3 regions of the Catenibacterium mitsuokai genome follow, and region 1 is predicted to be linked to each of the others. Evidence: predicted binding sites of a transcription regulator. Region 1 holds the regulator's gene; each other region holds the start of a gene.

Evidence for each region. The regulator HrcA, encoded in region 1, represses chaperone genes, less so after heat shock. The targets are predictions, from matches to a motif close to TTTTAGCACTNNNNNNNNNNNAGTGCTAAAA.
Region 2: a site for HrcA is predicted at 3,312-3,342, ahead of htpG (molecular chaperone HtpG). Genes of this name have one in related genera too.
Region 3: a site for HrcA is predicted at 4,947-4,977, ahead of NQ499_RS12300 (co-chaperone GroES). Genes of this name have one in related genera too.

Annotation. Positions count from the first base shown of each region.
Region 1 covers NZ_CP102271.1:1,672,500-1,679,803, reverse strand. Annotated here, with positions in the region: gene NQ499_RS08795 (ComEC/Rec2 family competence protein) at 1-1,421, shown strand, start outside; gene holA (DNA polymerase III subunit delta) at 1,463-2,422, shown strand; gene hemW (radical SAM family heme chaperone HemW) at 2,424-3,515, shown strand; gene hrcA (heat-inducible transcriptional repressor HrcA) at 3,645-4,667, shown strand; gene grpE (nucleotide exchange factor GrpE) at 4,681-5,253, shown strand; gene dnaK (molecular chaperone DnaK) at 5,271-7,085, shown strand; gene dnaJ (molecular chaperone DnaJ) at 7,137-7,304, shown strand, end outside.
Region 2 covers NZ_CP102271.1:1,527,268-1,534,571, reverse strand. Annotated here, with positions in the region: gene bilR (bilirubin reductase, long form) at 1-1,375, shown strand, start outside; gene NQ499_RS07830 (Y-family DNA polymerase) at 1,441-2,883, shown strand; gene NQ499_RS07825 (hypothetical protein) at 2,880-3,284, shown strand; gene htpG (molecular chaperone HtpG) at 3,402-5,297, shown strand; gene NQ499_RS07815 (hypothetical protein) at 5,340-5,582, shown strand; T-box leader at 5,708-5,911, shown strand; gene NQ499_RS07810 (transporter substrate-binding domain-containing protein) at 5,965-6,708, shown strand; gene NQ499_RS07805 (amino acid ABC transporter permease) at 6,779-7,304, shown strand, end outside.
Region 3 covers NZ_CP102271.1:2,377,317-2,384,620, forward strand. Annotated here, with positions in the region: gene NQ499_RS12275 (mechanosensitive ion channel family protein) at 1-86, opposite strand, end outside; gene NQ499_RS12280 (DegV family protein) at 203-1,063, shown strand; gene rnjA (ribonuclease J1) at 1,193-2,938, shown strand; gene NQ499_RS12290 (metallophosphoesterase) at 2,938-3,735, shown strand; gene NQ499_RS12295 (lysylphosphatidylglycerol synthase transmembrane domain-containing protein) at 3,818-4,840, shown strand; gene NQ499_RS12300 (co-chaperone GroES) at 4,992-5,252, shown strand; gene groL (chaperonin GroEL) at 5,265-6,884, shown strand; gene NQ499_RS12310 (aminotransferase-like domain-containing protein) at 6,909-7,304, opposite strand, start outside.

The DNA of each region.
Region 1 (7,304 bases):
CACTCCTCACAAGTCTTTCTCTTATCCATATGTTTGCTCTTTCAGGTATGCATATACATTTACTTTATAAATGTTTGAGTCTTATTAAAACGTTTGTACGTGTTGATATTGCGGATATCATTATCAAAATACTCATAGCCTTTTATGTCTTTTCTATACCTTATAATATATCTCTTCATCGTGCCTTTTATATGCTTGTCATCTATGATCTTGTAAAAGAGAAGTTCAATCAATTAGATGTACTATCGTTACTTGTTTTATTTAATGTTATTAAAAATCCTTATATCATCTTTAGTATTTCTTTTGTCTTCTCTTACTTTATTTATTTCCTTGTCATTATGACCAAACATTTCCCATATCGCTCTTTCCTTATCTATTTGGGTGGTATTCCTATTGTCCTCGCGCTTAACTTCTCCATTAATATCTTTTCTTATTTTTTAACGGTTCTTCTTGCTCCTTTTATATCCTGTTTCTATATTGTAACGCTCCTCTCTCTCATTTTTCCAATAGATCTCATTATGAAGATGATGATCAACTACCAGCAGATGATCTTGAACTTTATCACTTCATTCAATGCAGAAATCATTTTTCAAAAACCAACGCTCTCATTTATTATTCTTTATTATGTCATCTTATTTTATATTTTCTTATTATTAGAAGAAAAGAAGAGTGTTCAGTTTTCTATGTCTCTATTATGTGCACTTATGATCAGCTTTCATATATATAGTATCTATAAACCATACACTCAGGTTTCTACTATTGATGTAGGGCAGGGGGATTGTTCATTGATCCGCCTACCTTTCAATCAAGGAAATTATTTGATTGATACAGGGGGTAACAGGGAATATGATATTGCTAGTCATAATGTTATTCCATTTCTTAAATCTCAAGGTGTTCCGTGTATTGATAGAGTTTATATATCTCATCACGATTATGATCACTATGGTGCTTTGGATTCGTTAAAGAAGAAATATAAAGTCAAGCGTATCATTGACTCCTATCAGGAAGAAGAGAAGAATAAGCTGATTACAATTAAAATGCTTAAAAGTGATGTGATTTATCCTTCTACCAATGAAAATTCTTTAGTCATGTTAGTAACAACAGGAGGCTATAATTATTTATTTACGGGTGATATCCCAAGCAATGTAGAAGAAGATCTTTATAAGAAATATGGAGAAATAGATATAGATGTTTTAAAAGTGGCTCATCATGGTAGTGGTTATTCTTCTTCTGTAACATTCTTTCAAATGGTACATCCACGTATTGCGATGATTGGTGTAGGAGAACATAATCTTTATGGTCACCCAGCTCGTATTGTGATTAAACGATTAGAAGAAAGAAAGATTAAAATACTGCGTACTGATCTTGATGGCAGCTTTTCTATTATCACTTATTTAGGGGAACATCTTATTTACCGTTAATCATGAATATATGGTAGAATAGGACAAAAGGATGGAAAACTATGAATATTGTATTATATGGAGAAGAAAAACTATTGCTTGCACAAAGATTAGAGGATTTAAAAAAGAAATATCAATGTACAAGTGATGATATGAATTATATGGTCTATCATGCAGGTGAAACGCCAATGAAGGAAATCATTGAAGATGCCTTAACACAGCCTTTCTTGACAGAATATAAGATGGTTGTCTTAAAGAATCCAATCTTTCTTACCAAAGAGAAGCCTAAAAAGAAGCTTGTCACAGATGAAGATATCAAGCTGTTTTTAGATTATATTGAACATGATAATCCGACAACAATCTTTGTTATATATCAGGATCAGCGTAATTTTGATGAAAGAAAGAAGGTAGTCAAATCATTACGTAAGCATGCGAAATGGTATGAAATGGAAAAACTGACCTTTGATCAGCTTTATAAAGCTACTAGAGAAGCGATCATTCATAGAAATGCCTCTATTGAAGATGATGCACTTACTTTGTTGTTAGATCGCTGTGGGAATGATCTTTTGACTATTTCTAATCAGGTAGAAAAACTATGTCTTTATACACATAATATAAAGAAGGAAGATGTTGAAAGACTTGTTCCACCACGTGTTGAAGAAGATGTATTTAAGTTGACAAATGCGCTTATGAATCATGATTTAAGAAATACGATGCGTGTTTATCAGGATTTGATTTCTCAAAACCATGAGCCTTTACAGTTGATTGGGTTAATTGCGAATTCATTACGTAATCTTTATCAGGTCTCTATTATGAGTAAGAAGGGCTATCGTGATACTGATATTGCATCTGCCCTTGGACTTAATCCTCGTGCAATCTATCCAATCCGTAAAAATGCGGCACACTTTGATATTACAGAACTTATGGAAAAACTTTATGCTTTATCTGAACTTGATTATGCGATCAAGACAGGGACAGTGGATAAATATAGAGGATTAGAACTCTTCTTGATGAGGATATAATATGGAAACAAAAGCACTTTATATTCATATTCCTTTTTGTGATCATATCTGTTCTTATTGCGATTTTGCAAAGGTTTATTATCGTGAAGAGTTTGTATTACAGTATCTAGAACGTTTAAAGGAAGAACTTGATACACTTCCTCATCATCCGATGGAAACTATTTATATAGGAGGAGGCACACCAAGTGCACTTTCTTTAAATCAATTAAAGATGTTATTAAATATGATAGATCCTTTTGTGGGTGATGGAACTCTAGAATATACTATAGAAGTCAATCCTGAATCAGCAACGCTAGATAAACTAGAAATTATGCATCTTCATGGAGTTAATCGCTTAAGTGTTGGAGTACAGACATTTGATAATACATTATTAAAAAGAATTGAACGTTATCATACATCTTCTATTGCAAAAGAAGTTGTAAGAAATGCGAAGGCTATTGGCTTTAAGCATATCTCTATTGATTTGATGTATGGATTACCAGGACAGACACTAGAAGATGTAAAAGAAGATTTACAGATTGCCTTATCACTTCCTATCAATCATTTATCCTACTATTCTCTTATACTAGAAGAACATACAAGACTTTATGACAATTATGAACCACTTGATGAAGAAACTGAAGGAATCTGGAGTGATTATATTGTAGAGACACTCTCTCGTGCAGGTTTTCATCGTTATGAGGTATCTAATTATGCATTAGGAAATCATGAATCTTATCATAATAAAGTCTATTGGCATTATGAGAACTATTATGGTGTCGGTATTGGCGCCACAGGTAAGATAGATGATGAACTTATTTCTCACTCACGTAGTCTCACTGATTACCTGCAGGGGAAGAATACAATATATATAGAAAAAGAAACAATCGAAGATACAATGTTTAATCATCTTATGATGTCTTTACGTCTTGAAGAAGGATTGGACCTTGATGAATTTAAAAGAAGATACCATCATACTATAGAAGAGGTCTATAAAGAAGCTCTCTCTAAGAATCTAGATAACCACAATCTGGTTATTGAAAATAATCATTTAAAAACAAATCATACGCTTGATCTTCTTAATTCCATTCTCCTTGATTTCTTGCCAGAGTAGTACAACGGTTTCTAGAAAATAGAAACCGTTTTTTAACACAAACTAGCACTAAAGGCTTGACACTGCTAAAAAAGAATGTATAATGAATCTAGCACAAGAGGAAAAAGAGTGCTAAGGAGGTGCTTGAGAGTGCTATCGGCAAGACAAATGCTAATATTTAAATATATTGTCGAAGAGTTTATTGAAACAGCAGAACCTGTTGGATCTAAACTATTGATGACAAAATATGAGTTACCTTATTCAAGCGCCACTATCCGAAATGAAATGAGCAAACTTGAAGAACTTGGCTTTCTAGTAAAGACACATACATCTTCTGGTCGTGTTCCTTCTAAGAAGGGCTACTACTATTATGTAAATACTTTGCTTCAGCCAAATGTTGATGAACAGGTGAAGAATCAGGTTGCAACAATCTTTAGTGATACACATCAATCATTGAATAGTTTGATTAAAGAAAGCTGCGAAATGTTAAGCCAGTTGACTGATCTGACGGCGGTTGCTCTAGGACCTAATTCAAGTTATGAATGCCTGCAGAATATCACATTAGTTCCTATTGGAACAAGAAATGTGACAGCCATCATAGTGACGGATAAGGGACATGTAGAAAATCGAGTTTTCACTTTATCTGAGACATTGAGTTTGGATGATTTACAATCCTGTGTATCGGTTATGAATGATACACTGGTAGGTACACCAATTAATCAGGTCGCAGATAAGTTAGAAAACGATGTCAAGCCAATCCTCAATACGAGAATCAAGGAACATGAAATCTTGTTTAATGCTTTCTTAGAAGCATTTATGAAATTTGCAAGAAACAATGTATATTTCTCTGGTAAAGATCATTTGTTATATCAGCCAGAATACAATGATGTCAATAAGTTAAGAAAACTAGTGAGTGCATTTGAAAATTCATCAAACTGGAATTTCTTAGCACCCACAGATGACGATGGCATTAAGGTATTGATTGGTGATGATTCAAATGTATCTGGACTTGATGATGTATCTGTTATTTCATCTTCTTTTGATACAGGAGGAGCTAACAAAGGAACGATTTCTGTAATCGGTCCAACGCGTATGCCTTACAAGAAAGTTGTATCGCTTGTAGAATATATTACTGAAAATATTGAAAGAATCATCAAGGAAAATGATGAGTAGAAGAGGTGAGACCATGGCAGAAGAAATGAAGAAAGAAGCAGAAGAAACTGTTGAAGAAACTACTAAGGAAGAAGCTGAAGAAGTAAAAGAAGAAACAGCTGAAGAAAAAGCTGAAGAAACAGTAGATCCTAAAGATGAAAAGATTAAGGATTTAGAATCTCAAATCAACAAGTGGAAGACAGATTATTATAAAGTATTCGCTGATATGGAGAACTTAAAGAAAAGACTTAAAACAGAACATGCAAATCAGTTAAAGTATGCAATGCAGTCTTTTATTGAAGAGTTACTACCAGTTATTGATAACTATGAAAGATCATTAACTGTAGAACCTGAAAGCGAAGAAGGTAAGAATATTCTTAAGGGTAACAAGATGATCTTAAACCAGTTAATGAATATTCTAGGTAAGAATGGTGTAACTGTGATTGAAGCACAGGGCAAGGAATTTGATCCTAATATACACCAGGCAGTCATGCAGGATGACAATCCTGACTTTGGTCCAAATATTGTGACTGAAGAATTACAAAAAGGTTATATGTTAAAAGATAGAGTTATTAGAGCAACTTTAGTGAAAGTGAATAAGGATTAATAGGAGGAGAACTTATTATGAGTAAAGTTATTGGTATTGATTTAGGTACAACAAATTCATGTGTCAGTGTAATGGAAAATGGTGAAGCAAAAGTAATTGCAAATCCAGAAGGAATGAGAACAACTCCATCAGTTGTTGCATTCAAGAATGGCGAAATTATCGTTGGTGAAGCTGCAAAGCGTCAGGCAGTTACAAATCCTGATACTGTAGCATCAATCAAGAGACATATGGGTACAAGCTATAAAGAACATGTCAATGGTCGTGATTATACACCAGAAGAAATTTCAGCAATGATTCTTCAGAACTTAAAAGCTACTGCTGAAAGTTATTTAGGTGAACCTGTAACTCGTGCAGTTATCACAGTTCCAGCTTACTTCAATGACTCACAGCGTCAGGCTACAAAAGATGCTGGTAAGATTGCAGGTCTTGAAGTTGAACGTATCATCAACGAACCTACAGCAGCAGCTCTTGCTTATGGTGTAGACAAGACTGAACAGGAACAGAAAGTATTAGTATATGACTTAGGTGGTGGAACATTCGATGTATCTATCCTTGACTTAGCTGATGGTACTTTCGATGTATTAGCTACTGCAGGTAACAACCACTTAGGTGGTGATGACTTCGATAAGAAAGTTATGGACTACATGATTAGTGAATTCAAGAAAGAAAACGGTGTTGATTTAAGCGCTGATAAGATGGCTATGCAGAGAGTTAAAGATGCTGCAGAAAAGGCTAAGAAAGACTTATCTGGTATGATGCAGACTCAGATTTCATTACCATATATCACAGCTGGTGCTAATGGACCACTTCATTTAGATATGACTCTTACAAGAGCAAAATTTGATGAATTAACATCTGATTTAGTTGCTGCAACTGAAACTCCAGTAAGACAGGCATTAAATGATGCTGACGTTACTCCATCAGAAATCGATCAGATCTTATTAGTTGGTGGTTCTACTCGTATTATCGCAGTACAGGAATCAGTTAAGAGATTATTAGGAAAAGAACCTAACAAGTCAGTTAACCCTGATGAAGTAGTATCTATGGGTGCTGCAATCCAGGGTGGTGTTATCACTGGTGATGTTAAAGATATCGTATTACTTGACGTTACACCATTATCACTTGGTATCGAAACAATGGGTGGTGTTATGACAGTATTAATTCCTCGTAACACAACTATCCCAACTACTAAATCACAGATCTTCTCAACTGCTGCTGATAACCAGCCAGCTGTAGATATCAACGTATTACAGGGTGAACGTGCTATGGCTAAAGATAATAAGCAGTTAGGCTTATTCAAACTTGATGGTATTGAACCAGCTCCAAGAGGCGTTCCTCAGATTGAAGTATCATTTGATATCGACGTTAACGGTATCGTAAACGTTAAAGCAAAAGATATGAAGACAAACAAAGAACAGTCTATCACTATTCAGAACTCTACAGGTTTAAGTGAAGAAGAAATCGATAGAATGGTTAAGGAAGCAGAAAGCAACAAAGCTGACGATGAAAAGAAACGTAAAGACATCGAAACTAAGAACAAAGCAGAAGCTATGATCAACCAGATTGATAAGGCTTTAGCTGAACAGGGTGCTAACCTTCCAGAAGATCAGAAGAAGCAGGCTACAGCTTTAAGAGATGAACTTAAGACTGCATTAGATAATAATGATATGGCTACTCTTGAATCTAAGATGAGCGAACTTGAAAAGATTGCTCAGCAGATGGCTGCTGCTCAGTATCAGCAGCAGAATGCTGGTAACACAGCAGGTGCAGACACTTCATCTAACAACAATAACGATGATTTCGTTGATGCAGACTTTACTGAAAAGAACTAACAAGAAAGCCAAGGGAATCCCCCTTGGCTTATATTAAATGAGGTGTGATTTATGGCAGATAAGAGAGATTACTATGAAGTCCTTGGTGTGTCCAAGGATGCTTCAAAAGATGAAATAAAACGTGCCTATCGTAAGATGGCAAAGAAATATCACCCTGATGTGAATAAGGCGCCTGATGCAGCAGAAAAGTTCAAGGAAGTTAATGAAGCCTATGAAATT
Region 2 (7,304 bases), 150 kb from region 1:
ATATGGAGGAAGCTTCGAAAATAGAACACGTTTTGCATTACAGGTAGTAGAAAGCATTAAAGAACATGCCCCTCATATCTGTATTGACTATAAACTTCCAATCATCACTGATAACCCATTAAGAGGTAAAGGTGGATTAAAGATTGATGAAGCTGTTGAACTTGCTAAAAAGCTTGAAGAAGCAGGCGTTAATATGATCCATGTTGGACAGGCTAACCATACAGGTAACTTGAATGATACTATTCCAGCAATGGGTACTCAGCCATATTGCTTCATGCAGTCATATACTAAGAGAGTTAAAGATGCTGTAAGTATTCCAGTATCTGCGGTAGGACGTATCGTTACTCCACAGAATGGTGAAGCCTTAATCGAAAATGGTGTATGTGATATCGTAGGTTATGGACGTTCATTATTAGCTGATCCTGATTATGTTAAAAAGATTGAAGATGGACAGCCATGCAGAATTCGTTTATGTATGATGTGTAATAAGGGATGTACAGACTCTATCCAGAACAGAAAGTTCTTAAGCTGTGTCCTTAACGCAGAAAATGGTTATGAATATGAAAGAACAATTACACCTGCTGATACTAAGAAGAAGGTTGTTATTGTAGGTGCAGGACCTGCAGGTTTAGAAGCTGCTAGAGTTGCTGCTGTGAAAGGCCATGATGTTATTGTTTATGACAAGGATACTAAAGTAGGCGGACAGTTAAATATTGCTTCTGTACCACCTAGAAAAGAAGAAATGAATCGTGCTATTCATTATCTCGCAAATGAAGTAAAAGTATTAGGCGTTGATTTACGTTTAGGTAAAGCTGTTACTTGCGAAGATATCTTAGCTGATCAGCCTGATGAAGTCATTGTTGCAACAGGTGCTTGTAATTTCATCTTAAATATCCCAGGTAAGGATATGCCTCATGTACAGGATGCTTGGAAGGTACTTTCTAATGAACAGTTCCCAGCAGGAAGAATCGTTGTAATCGGTGGTGGACTTGTAGGTGCTGAAACAGCTGAATACCTTGCACTTAGAGGTAATGATGTCAGTATCGTAGAAATGATGGATACTATCGCAAAAGAAGAATCAACTACAATTCGTCCAGAAATGATGGCTGATTTTGAAAAGCATGGTGTTAAACAGTTTACTAATACCAAGGTAACAGAAATCACTGCAACTACAGTAGAAGCAGAAACTGCAGAAGGTAAAGTTTCACTTCCATGTGATTATGTAGTATTTGCAGTAGGTGCTCGTTCTAATGCATTTGACATTACTGCATTAGAAGAAAAGAACATCCATGTGCAAACAATTGGTGATGCAAATAAGGTTGCAGACATCAATTCAGCTATTGAATCTGGTTATCTTGCAGCAAACGCATTATAAGAAGCTTAAGACAGGCGGTGCCTGTCTTTTTTGTGTTATAATAAGTTTCTCAAGGAGGTGAGACTATGGCACATGTTCCAACATATCTAGTGATAGATATTAAATCATTTTATGCATCTGTAGAATGTCTAGAGAGAGGACTCGATCCACTAGACACCAATCTCGTTGTCGCGGATGCCTCACGTACAGAAAAAACCATATGCCTTGCCGTCTCTCCGAGTTTAAAAGCCTATGGTCTTCCTGGACGTGCAAGACTCTTTGAAGTCATTTCTAAACTTAAACAACTCAATCATCAAAGAGAACCACTTGATGGAAGTTCTTTTCTTGCATCAAATCTTAATAAGAATAAACATAAAGCCATAGATTACATTATTGCGAAACCTCGTATGTCTCTCTATCTAGAATATTCAACACGCATTTATTCTATATATTTAAAGTATTTCTCTCCTGATGATATTCATGTCTATTCTATTGATGAAGTCTTTATTGATGCAACACATTATCTTGATACATATGAGTTAGATGCCTTTCATCTTGTTCAAAATATTATTCATGATATATATAAAGAAGTGGGTATTACTGTGACTGCAGGAATAGGAACGAATCTCTATCTTGCAAAGGTGGCTATGGATATTGTCGCTAAACATAAAGAACCAGACGAAAAAGGGGCCCGTATTGCGTACTTAAACACATATGCCTATAGAAAACTATTATGGTCTCATACACCTTTGACCGACTTCTGGAGAGTCGGTAAAGGTATCTCTAAGAAACTCAATAATATCGGGTTATATACAATGGGAGATATCGCAAGATGCTCATTAGAAGATGAAGAAAAACTATACAATCTATTTGGAGTCAATGCAGAACTGCTTATTGATCATGCCTGGGGCTGGGAACCTTGTACCATGTCTGCCATTAAAGCCTATAAAGCACCTTCTAAAAGTATAGGAACCGGGCAGGTATTATCATGTGCTTATGATTATAAGCAAACTGAAATCATTTTAAAGGAAATGATAGAATCATTAAGTCTGGATTTGTTTGAAAAGCATCTAGTGACTAATAAACTTGTTCTTACAATTGGCTATGATATTGAGAATATGAAGGATTATCATGGAGAACTCATGGAAGATCGTTATGGAAGGAAACTTCCAAAGCATCTCCATGGAACAATTAATCTAGATAGATACACATCTTCTTTTAAGCTCATGTGCGATGCCTTATTACGTTTCTATCACTTACATATAAATCATGCACTTACAATAAGAAGAATTCAGCTCAATGCCACACAGGTAAGAAGTGATGACGATATTCCTATGACCTATAAACAGCTTTCTTTATTTGATGAAGAAAAGATAGAAGTGGACTTATCTAAAGAAAAGAAACTGCAGGGTGTGACACTTGATATTAAGAAGAAATATGGCAAGAACGCCTTGCTTAAAGGGGCTGATCTTCAGGAAGGTGCCACAACTAGAGAAAGAAATAAGATGATAGGAGGACATAAAGCATGAATTATGACGATATAATCAATATGAAACATCCTACTTCACCGAATCATCCTAGAATGTCCATGAATAATAGAGCAGCTCAGTTTGCACCGTTTGCGGCTCTTAAAACACATGTAGATAAAATAAGTGAAGCAGGAAGACTAACTACTCAAAAACGTATATTAGATGAAGATCAAAGACAAGTATTAAATAGAGTGCTTAACAATCTACTTATTAATAAAAAAGAACATCCTTCTATCACGATAGATTATTTTCTAGAAGATGAGTATAAAGAGGGTGGGTCTTATATGACTGTAAGAGGACAGTTTAAAGATATTGATGAAATCAATAAAAGAGTGCTACTACTAGATAAAACAACCATTCTCATCGAAGATATTTATCATATAAGTATACTAAAGGATTAAGACTGATTCATTTCAGTCTTTTTAATTGTTTAGCACTCAAATATTGACAATGCTAATAAAGGTGTGTATACTGTCTTTAGCATTTAAATTACTAGAGTGCTAAAGGAGCGTATAAAAATGTCAGATAAGAAAGAATTTAAAGCAGAGTCTAAAAGACTTCTCGATTTAATGATTAATTCTATTTATACTCATAAGGAAATCTTCTTGAGAGAATTGATTTCAAATGCAAGTGATGCAAGTGATAAGCTTTACTATAAAGCGTTACAGGAAAATATTACAAGTTTCTCAAGAGAAGATATGGCTATCAACCTCATTGCTGATAAAGAAAATAGAACCCTTACAATTGCTGATGAAGGTATCGGTATGACTAAGGAAGAATTAGAAGAACATTTAGGTACTATCGCAAATTCTGGTTCTTATGAGTTCAAGAATGCCTTAGAAAAAGGTGTAAGCGATGTTGATATCATTGGTCAGTTTGGTGTCGGTTTCTATAGCGCCTTCATGGTTGCTGATGAAGTAGAAGTTTATTCTAAGAAATATGGTGAAGATAAAGCATATTTATGGAAGAGTGATACAAGTGATGGCTATACTGTTGAAGAAGTAGAAAAGGCAGAACATGGTACTACAATCATTCTTCACTTAAAGAAGGATACAGAGGAAGAAGATTATAGTAAGTATCTCGATCAGTATGAAATTGAAAGACTTGTTAAGAAATATTCAGACTACGTTCATTACCCAATCAAGATGGATGTGACTACTTCTAGAAAGAAGGAAGACAGTGATGAATATGAAGATGTTGTAGAAAACAAGACTTTAAACTCACAGGTTCCTTTATGGAAACGTCAGAAGAAAGATATCACAAAAGAAGAATATGATGAATTCTATAAGGCTAAATTCAATGATTTTGAAGCTCCTCAGAGAGTCATGCATAATGTTGTAGAAGGTGCTGTTTCTTATACGTCATTACTATTTATCCCATCTAAAACACCTATGAATTACTATTCACAGGATTATAAGAAAGGCTTACAGCTTTATTCTCGTGGTGTCTTCATCATGGATCATGCAGAAGATTTAGTCCCTGAACATTTCAGATTTGTAAAGGGTCTTGTTGATTCACAGGATTTAAACTTGAATATCTCTCGTGAAATGTTACAGCACGATAGAAAGATGAAGGTTATTGCAAATAAGATTGAAAAACGTATCCAGACTGAACTTGAAAAGATGCTTAAGAATGACCGTGATGAATATATAACATTCTTTAAAAACTTCGGTATGCAGTTGAAGTTTGGTATTTATAACAGTTATGGCATGTTGAAAGATAAACTTCAGGATTTATTGATGTTCTATTCTTCTGATAAGAAAGAACTTATTACATTAAAGGAATATGTAGAAGCTATGCCTGAAAATCAGAAGGAAATCTATTATGCTTCTGGTGAAACAGTAGAAAAATGTGATTTATTACCACAAGTAGAAGCAGTTAAGTCTAAAGGCTATGATGTTCTTTATATGACTGATAATGTGGATGAATTCTGCTTACAGATGATGAGAGACTATGATTCTAAGACATTCAAGAATGTCACTCAAGGTGATTTAGACTTAGAAACAGAAGATGAAAAGAAGGAACTTGAACAGAAGACTGAAGATAACAAGCCATTACTTGAAATCGTTAAGAAGGCTTTAGGTGATAAGGTACAAGATGTTAAGTTATCTCATCGTTTAAAATCTCATCCAGTATGTCTAGCAAGTGGTGATGGTGTTTCATTTGAAATGGAAAAGGTATTAAACCAGATGCCAGATGCACAGGGTATCAAAGCTGGAAGAATTCTTGAAATTAACCCGGATCATGATTTATTTAAATCATTACAGTCTGTTTATGAAAAAGAACCTGTAAAGATTGATGAATATGCATCTATCCTATTTGATCAGGCTTTACTTATTGCTGGATTCTCTATTGATGATCCTGTAGATTTCTCTAATAAGATCACAAAGCTTATGATTGAGGCTTCTAAATAACAATTTGATTTGATATAATGAGAGCAGAAAAGAGGGATTTTTATGAAATTATTCTTATCTGCTCTTTGTTTATGTGCGAGCGGGTTATTAATATTTGTTTCTTATAAATTGATTTATGCTTATACAATGATTGACCAGTTTCATGATGCATCATTAAAATGGATTGAAGCATTAAAAGAGAAGGATGAAGACTTAGAAAACATCCAGATGATCTTGTCTCAATATGAAAAACCAATTGATTTTACTTATAAAGTTTTTCATAAAATACACTCTTTTGTGAAATAAATCGTTTAAAGTTTGCGAATAACATAAATATATATAGAAAATATAGATTTTGCATAAAAATATGAAAAATATCATTTTTCTTGTTGACAATTAAAATCGTCTGGTTATAATAAGACACATACAAAGAAAACTCAATGACAAAGAGAGTAGTTTAACTGGAAATTGCAGCGAGCTGGCGTAGGTGAGAGGTCAGCATGGAAAGTTGAATGAACCGCACTTTTGAGAGGATGGTCTGAATACATAGGATCATCGGTGTTCCGCCTTAAGGATAAGAGAGGATTTAGGAATAAATCAAGAAGAGTGGTACCGCGTTAATTGACGTCTCTTGCGAAAGCAAGAGGCGTTTTTGTTTTCTTAATATTAAAAAAGGAAGGGCATATTTATGAAAAAATTATTAAGCGTAGTATTAGTTATGTTACTTGCTGTTGGAATGACTGGTTGTGGATCATCATCTAATGGTAAAACTGAATTATTAATTGGAGTATCTCCAGACTATCCACCATATGAATCTTATAACAATAAGAAAGAAGTAGTTGGATTTGACGTTGATATGACTAAAGAATTAGTTAAGATCATGAATAAGAATGGTGGTAACTATTCTTACAAATTTAAACCTTTAAGCTTTGATGCTATTTCATCTTCAATCACTTCTGATCAGGTTGATTTAGGTATTTCTGGTTTCACTTATCATAAGGAATGGAAAAACATTCTTTGGTCTCATGCCTATAACACTTCTGAACAGATTGCTTTAGTAAAAGGTGATTCTACTTTCTCAAAAGTATCTGATCTTGAAGGTAAGAAGATTGGTGCTCAGTTAGGTTCTACTGGTGTAGATGCTGCAAAAGATATTAAAGGTGCTAAAGTTACTACTGTACAAAATGCTAAGATCTTAGTAGAAACTTTAAAATCTGGTGGATTAGATTCAGTTGTTCTTGATGGTGCAGTTGCAGAAAACTATGTTAAGAATGCTGGCTTAAAGATGATTGATGAACCATTAATTAAAGAAGAAAACATGATCATCACTAAAAAGGGTAACGACAAGTTAATGAAAGACGTTAACAAAGCAGTTGATGAGTTTGTTAAGTCTGACAAATACAATGAATTAAAAACTAAATGGGGTTGCTAATTTATTAATCACATAAGTGCAGACATGTTCTGTCTGCACTTAATTTTTTATTGTTAAGGAGTCAATGCGAATGAAAACAATTATGGATATTCTTACGCCGTCTAATATTCAATTCATGATTTTCACTGGTGCAAAGTATTCTCTATTACTTGCAATAGGGGCTTTGTTCTTTGGTGTTATTCTTGGAATTATTGGAGCGGCTTTAAAACTTTCTAAACATTTTGTATTAAGAGCAATCGGTAATGTTTATGTAGAAATCTTCCGTGGTACGCCGATGCTATTACAGATCATGTTCTTATACTTGGCAGTACCTACTGTTGTTCAGTCTATTACAGGACAAAGATTCCAGGCTGATCCATATGTATGTGGTTTAATTGCTATGAGTTTAAACAGTGGTGCTTATCAGGTAGAATTAATTAGATCTGGTATTTTAGGTGTTGATAAAGGTCAGTGGGAAGCATGTGAAACAATTGGGTTAAACTATGTTCAGACCATGCGTTATGTTATCTTACCACAGGCATTTAAACGTATTATTCCACCTCTAATTAGTGAATTTATTACATTAATTAAGGATTCATCACTTATTTTCACAATTG
Region 3 (7,304 bases), 700 kb from region 1:
ACAATATATCCAATAACTATAATGATAAGGGCCTGAAGAGCTTTCTCTCCCATGCCATAAAGTGTTTCTAAGTATTTTTCTATCATTTCTGTAACTCCTTTCATGTGCATTTACAATAATTCGTCTACCTTGATTAGTCAAGAAAATGTTGATTTATTCCTCAAAATTGTTAAAATTGAGTTTGACTGAAGGAGGTCCTTGTATGAAAATTGCAATCATGACAGATAGTAACTCTGGCATTACACAAAAAGAAGCAAAAGAATTAGGTATCTATTGTATTCCGATGCCTTTCACTATAGATGGTAAAGAATTTGAGGAAGATATCAATTTAACACAAGAACATTTCTATGAAAAATTAATGGGCGGCGCAGAAGTATTTACTTCACAGCCTACAATTGGGATTATCGCAAAGAAGTGGGATGAAATATTAAAAACACATGACGCTATTATTCACATTCCTATGAGCAGCGGCTTATCTGGAAGTTGTCAGACAGCAATGATGATGGCAGATGAAGATCAGTATAAAGGGAAAGTATTTGTTGTGGATTCTCAAAGAATCTCAGCTACGCAAAAAGCTGATGTTCTAGATGCTATTGCTATGGCAGATAAGGGATATAGTGCCAAAGAGATTTATGATTATCTTATGAACAATAAGTTGAATGCCACTATCTATATTACTGTAGATACCCTTGAATATTTAAAGAAGGGTGGACGTTTATCACCTGCTGCTGCAACGCTTGCGGGTTTACTAAAGATTAAGCCTATTCTTACTATTCAGGGTGAAAAGTTAGATAAATATGGTACTTCACGTACTATGAAAAAAGCCCGTAAAATGATGATTGACCAGGTAAAGCAGGATATTAGTGATCGCGGCTGGGGTGATGATTATGAAGTAGCATGTGTTTATTCTTATGATAAAGAAGCTGCTTTAGATTATTTAGAACAAGTGAAAGAAGCATTTCCTGATAAAGAGGTCATCTTTGACCGTTTATCATTAAGTGTTGCTTGTCATATTGGTCCAGGTTCACTTGCAGTAGCTGCTTATAAGAAAGGTTCTTATTAAGATGTTCGATAGAACATCTTTTTTTAATTTTTGCTTGTATTCCCTTACAACATTGATTATTCAGTTTTTTTATATTATTATTTTAATGAATGATTTTACATTATTTGAGAAAGAGGTGGATAGTAGTTTATGTCAGTCAATAATACTGAAAAGAAAAAGACATTCAAACCTCATCGTTCTAAAAGAAGATTCCCTTCAACACATCATAATGTTAAAACACAAGGGACAAAAATATTCGCATTAGGCGGTTTGAATGAGGTTGGTAAGAATACTTACTGCATTGAATGCAATGATGAAATGATTATTATTGATGCAGGTGTTAAGTTTGCATCTGAAGGTCTTCCTGGGATTGATTATGTTATTCCAGATTATACTTATTTAAGAAAGAATAATAAAAAGATCAAGGGATTGTTTATTACACATGGTCATGAAGACCATATTGGTGGTATTCCTTTCTTATTAAGACTAGTGAATATTCCATTTATTTATGCTTCACCATTGGCTTGTGCCATGATCAGAAGAAAACTAGAGGAGCATCATCTCACTCATGTGACTAAGATGATTCCTATTACTCACGAAAGTTCTATCAAAACTAAATATTTTAATATTGGTTTCTTTAATACTAACCATTCTATTCCTGAATCTATGGGAATTATTGTGAATACACCTGACGGACGTATTATAGAAACAGGTGACTTTAAGTTTGACTTATCTCCTGTAGCAAATCCTGCTGATTATCAGATTATGAGTTTCTTAGGTGAAACAGGTGTTGATTTATTAATGAGTGATAGTACAAATGCTGAAGTACCTACATTCTCTATTAGTGAAAAGACAGTGGCTTCACAAGTACAAGAAGAATTCAGAAAAACTGAAGGACGTATTATTGTTGCAACATTCGCATCTAATATACATAGAGTACAGCAGATTGTAGAAGCAGCTGTTAAGTTTAATCGTAAGATTCTTGTATATGGACGTTCAATGGTCAACAATATTGATGTTGCAAGAAAAATGGGTTATATCAAATGTCCTGATCGTTTCTTTATTAAGAATGATGAAGCAAGACATCTTCCTGATAATGAAATCTTGATTCTATGTACTGGATCTCAAGGTGAAGCACTTGCGGCCTTAAATAGAATTGCGAATGGTACACATCGTCAAATTAAGATTAAGCCTGGGGATACAGTGTTATTCTCATCTAACCCTATTCCAGGTAACCAGTCTTCTGTATCACGTTTAATTAATAAATTATATCGTTCTGGGGCAAGAGTTCTTGAAAACTCTATGATCAGTAACCTTCATACTTCAGGACATGCATCTCAGGAAGAACAGAAACTGATGATGTTATTGACTAAGCCTAAGTACTTCTTCCCTATTCATGGTGAACACAAGATGCTTTGTATTCATAAGAAATTATATGAAGAAGTAGGCGGACAGGCTGATCATGCATTTGTATTAAGTAATGGGGATTGCTTATGCTTAAAAGATCATGAAGTATTCCAGACAAGAGGTGTACATGCAGATGATATTTATGTAGATGGTAATGATTTAACTGGTTTATCTACTGCAGTATTACATGACCGTCAGATTTTAAGTGAAGATGGTATGGTTGCAGTTCTTATTAGCATGGATTCACATGCTGGTATTTTACTTCATAAGCCAGTCATCATGAGCCGTGGATTTGTATACATGAAAGATAGTAAGCCTATGATTTATGGTGCTGAAATGGCTGTAGATCGTAAGCTACGTGCTTTATTACAGGAAAAGACAACATTTGGAGAAATTAAGAATACAATTAGAGAAACATTAACAACTTATTTCTATACTAAGACAAAGAGAAGACCGATGATTATTCCTGTCATCATGAATAAGAAATAATGAAGAAACAGAAAATTATTCGTACTGGTATTCTTGCTATTATTGTCTTAGCATTGGTGTTGTTTGGTGGTTATACATGTCTCTTTTCTAGAACACATTATTCTTTTTCAAGAATAAATTATAGTTCTAGTTTGTTACCTGATGGTTTTAAAGGTTTCAAGATTGCCAATTTATCCGATGTCCACATTACTACATCTAAGGATATTGATCGTCTTGAACAGATTGTAGATGAGATTGAAGATCAAAGTTATGATATGGTTGTTTTTACTGGTGATTTGTATGAAGGCAAACCTATTGAAGATACAAAAGTACAGAAAATCTTAAAGAAGCTTCAGCCTGGATATGGTAAGTTTGCAGTATTAGGTGATGAAGATCATGCCCATGCTGATGAAGTGACTAATATCCTTAATGAGGGTGGATTTGAAGTATTAAACAATAGTACACGTACAATTCATTATCGTAATAGTTCTTTTATCCTTTATGGACAGTCTCTTAACAGCCAGGAAGATATTCCTGATTATGATGGTTTTGTCCTTACTTTAAGTCATTATCCTGATAGTTTTATTCAAAACAAAGGACATACACAATTACAGTTATCTGGACATAGTAATGGCGGTACCATCTGGTTCCCAGGTATTGGACCACTTGTAAAATGTAAAAATGCAATCACTTATAATCATGGCACTTATACAGAAAATAATTCTGAACTTATTGTAAGTAACGGTATTGCGCCACGTAAGAACTATCATTTTAAAGTATTATGTGAAAATGAAATTATTATGATTACATTCGAGTAGGGATTTTTATCCCTACTCTTTTTTTGCTTTCATATAATGAGTAAGATTGGTAAAATAGAGATAGGGAAATGAGGTGATTCCCATGAAAACAAAGAAGAGCTATATCTTGAATATTGCGTTAATTCTTGTGATTAGTGGTATTTCTTTATATTTATCAGTAGGTTCTGAAGTTTCTACTGTATTTAAGACAATTACAACAGCGCATCCCTTCTGGCTATTCATCTTATGTTTCATCATGTTTATGTATTATATATTTGACGGACTGGCTACTATGATCTTTGCGCGTTTCTATAAAAAAGACTTTACTCTCAAAGAAGGTTTTGTGAATGGACTTGTAGGTACTTTGTTTAGTGGTTTAACACCTTCTTCTTCTGGAGGACAATTTGCCCAGGTGTTCGTATTTAATAACCAAGGCATCTCTCCTGCAATATCTACAAGTATATTACTCATGTGCTTTATTAGTTATCAAATAGTGATCATGGGCTTTACAGCTGTGATTATGATAGTGGATTCATCCTACTTCCTTGATAAAGGTGTTGGTGTATCTTCTATGGCAACCGTAGGATTTCTTATTAATGCAGTTGTCACTCTTCTATTATTTGCCGGAGCTAAAAGTAAGAAGTTCCAGAACTTTATAGTAGATAAAGTCGTTTATCTACTGTCTAAAACTCCACTTATAAATGATTATGAATCGACATGCTTTAGAATCCAGAATTATTTCAGTGAATTTAGAGAACAGATGAATGTACTACAGAAAAATAAAAAAGCATTATTACAGACAGTATTATGTAATGTAGTGAAACTTACAATCATTTACTCTACACCATTCTTTTCTTGTCTTGCTTTAGGAATAAAAGTACCAGTTACCCTATTTGTACAGTTCTTAGGACTTGCATCCATTATTAATCTTATTAATACATTCCTCCCTATTCCTGGTGCATCAGGTGGCAGTGAAGGATGTTATATGATCTTATTTGGTTTTCTTGGTCGAGCTAATGCCTCTAGTTCTATGTTCTTATGGCGTTTCTTCTCTTTCTATTTTGGATTAATACTTGGTATGATCACATTTATCGTTGCGAAAGATACAAAACGAAAAGACGATTAAGTCACTCTTTACTCAGGAGTGGCTTTTTTTTGTGCACTTTTATCCAATCTGCCCAAAAACAAATTAGCACTCGCCTTGACAATGTGCTAAAACGAGCTATAATACTTTTTAGCAATTGAATAAAGAGAGTGCTAACAAGGAGGAATAGAAAATGTTGAAACCTTTAAATAAGAATATCGTATTAAAGAAAGAAGAAGTAGAAAATAAGACAGCTAGTGGTATTATTCTCACTACTGAGACAAAGAGTCTTCCTACTGTTGGAGAAGTTGTGGCTGTAGGTCCACAATGTGAAAATGATTTAAAAGAAAAAGATCGTGTTGTATTCAAGGAATACTCTGGTACAAAAGTTAAACTTGATGGTGTTGAATATATTGTGATAGACGAGAAAGATGTTCTCGCATGTATTGAATAGGAGGAATGAACTATGAGTAAAGAAATACGTTTTTCTAGTGATGCACGTCAATCAATGTTGAAAGGTGTGAATACTCTTGCTGATGCAGTGAGTGTTACACTTGGTCCTAAAGGTAGAAATGTAGTATTAGAGAAGAGTTATGGTTCTCCTTTAATTACGAACGATGGTGTTTCTATTGCCAAGGAAATAGAGTTAGAAGATCATTTTGAAAACATGGGTGCAAAACTTGTATATGAAGTAGCCAATAATACAAATGATATTGCAGGTGATGGTACAACAACTGCCACAATTCTTGCAAGAGATATGATTGTGAATGGTATGAAGCAGGTTGAAAAAGGTGCAAACCCTGTACTTATGAGAGAAGGTATTGAAAGAGCCTCTAAAGCAGTGGCTGAAGTATTATTAAAGAATTCTCATAAAGTAGAAACAAGCAGGGATATTGCATCTGTAGCCACTATTTCTTCTTCTAATAGTCATATTGGTGAATTGATTGCTCAGGCTATGGATAAGGTTGGTAGAGATGGTATTATCAACGTAGATGAATCTAATAGTTTTGATGATGAATTAGAAGTGAATGAAGGTATGCAGTATGATAAGGGTTATGTATCTCCTTATTTTGTAAGTGATACAGATAAGATGGAAGTAGAAATGGATAACCCATTGATCTTAGTCACTAATCAGAAGATTACTAATTTACAGGAAATCCTTCCAGTACTTGAACAGGTATTAAAGGCTAATAAACCATTATTACTTATTGCTGAAGATTATGAGAATGAAGCGATTTCTTCTCTTGTATTGAATAAGTTAAGAGGTGCCTTTAATGTTGTAGCAACTAAGGCTCCAGGATTTGGTGATAAACAGAAAGAAATGTTGGAAGATATTGCAGTATTAACTGGTGCTAAATTCTACAACAAAGATCTTAATATGAAGCTTTCTGATTTAACTATTGAAGATCTTGGTACAATCAAGAAAGTGATTGTAAAGAAAGACAATACGACTCTTATTGGTCATAGTTCAAGTGAAGCAGTGAATAACCGTGTTGAAGAATTAAAGACACAATTAACTCATACTAAGAGTGATTATGAAAAGAAGACTCTAAAAGAACGTATTGGTAAATTATCTAACGGTGTTGCAACAATTAAAGTCGGTGCTACAACTGAAGCAGAATTAAAAGAAAAGAAATTAAGAATTGAAGATGCTCTCAATGCGACTAAGGCCGCTGTAGATGAAGGTATCGTTGTTGGTGGTGGTGCTGCGTTAGTAGAAGCCTATGAAGAATTAAAGAATCAGGTCAGAGATACGAATGTAGATATCCAGAAGGGTATTAACGTAGTTATGAATTCTTTATTTGCGCCTCTTACTCAGATTGCAATCAATGCTGGTTATGATGAAGAAGAAATTGTATCTATCCAGAAGACTGCTGAAAAGGACTTTGGATTTGATGCAAAGACAGGTGACTGGGTCAATATGTTCGAAACAGGTATTATTGATCCTACTAAAGTCACTCGTAGCGCATTATTAAATGCGGCTAGTATTTCAGCCTTGTTCTTAACAACTGAAGCAGGTGTGGCAGAACTTCCTAAGAAAGAAGAACCACAACAGCCTGTTATGCCACAAGGTGGCATGTATTAAAAAAAAGCCAGAAATGGCTTTTTTTTACTTGCAGAATTGATATGTTAGTTCTCCTAAAATCTGAATACCTTTTTCGATATTCCCCATAGAAGCCGCTGAGAAGTTCATACGAATAGATTGACATGGCTTAGTACTATCTACCATGAATTCATTACCTGGTACGATGGCTACATGCTTCTTAATAGAAGCATGAACGAATTCTGGCATACTGACTCCATCAGGTAAATCAAACCATATAAACATACCACCTTCTGGTTCAATGACATGAATAGAAGGATGGAAATACTTCTTGATCATCTCTAACATGAAATTACATTTCTTTGCATAAAGAGACTGCAAATGTTTAATATGTACATCCATATCTGTTTCTCTCAAGAATGCATCCATCATATATTGTGAAAGATTGTTTGTATGATTATC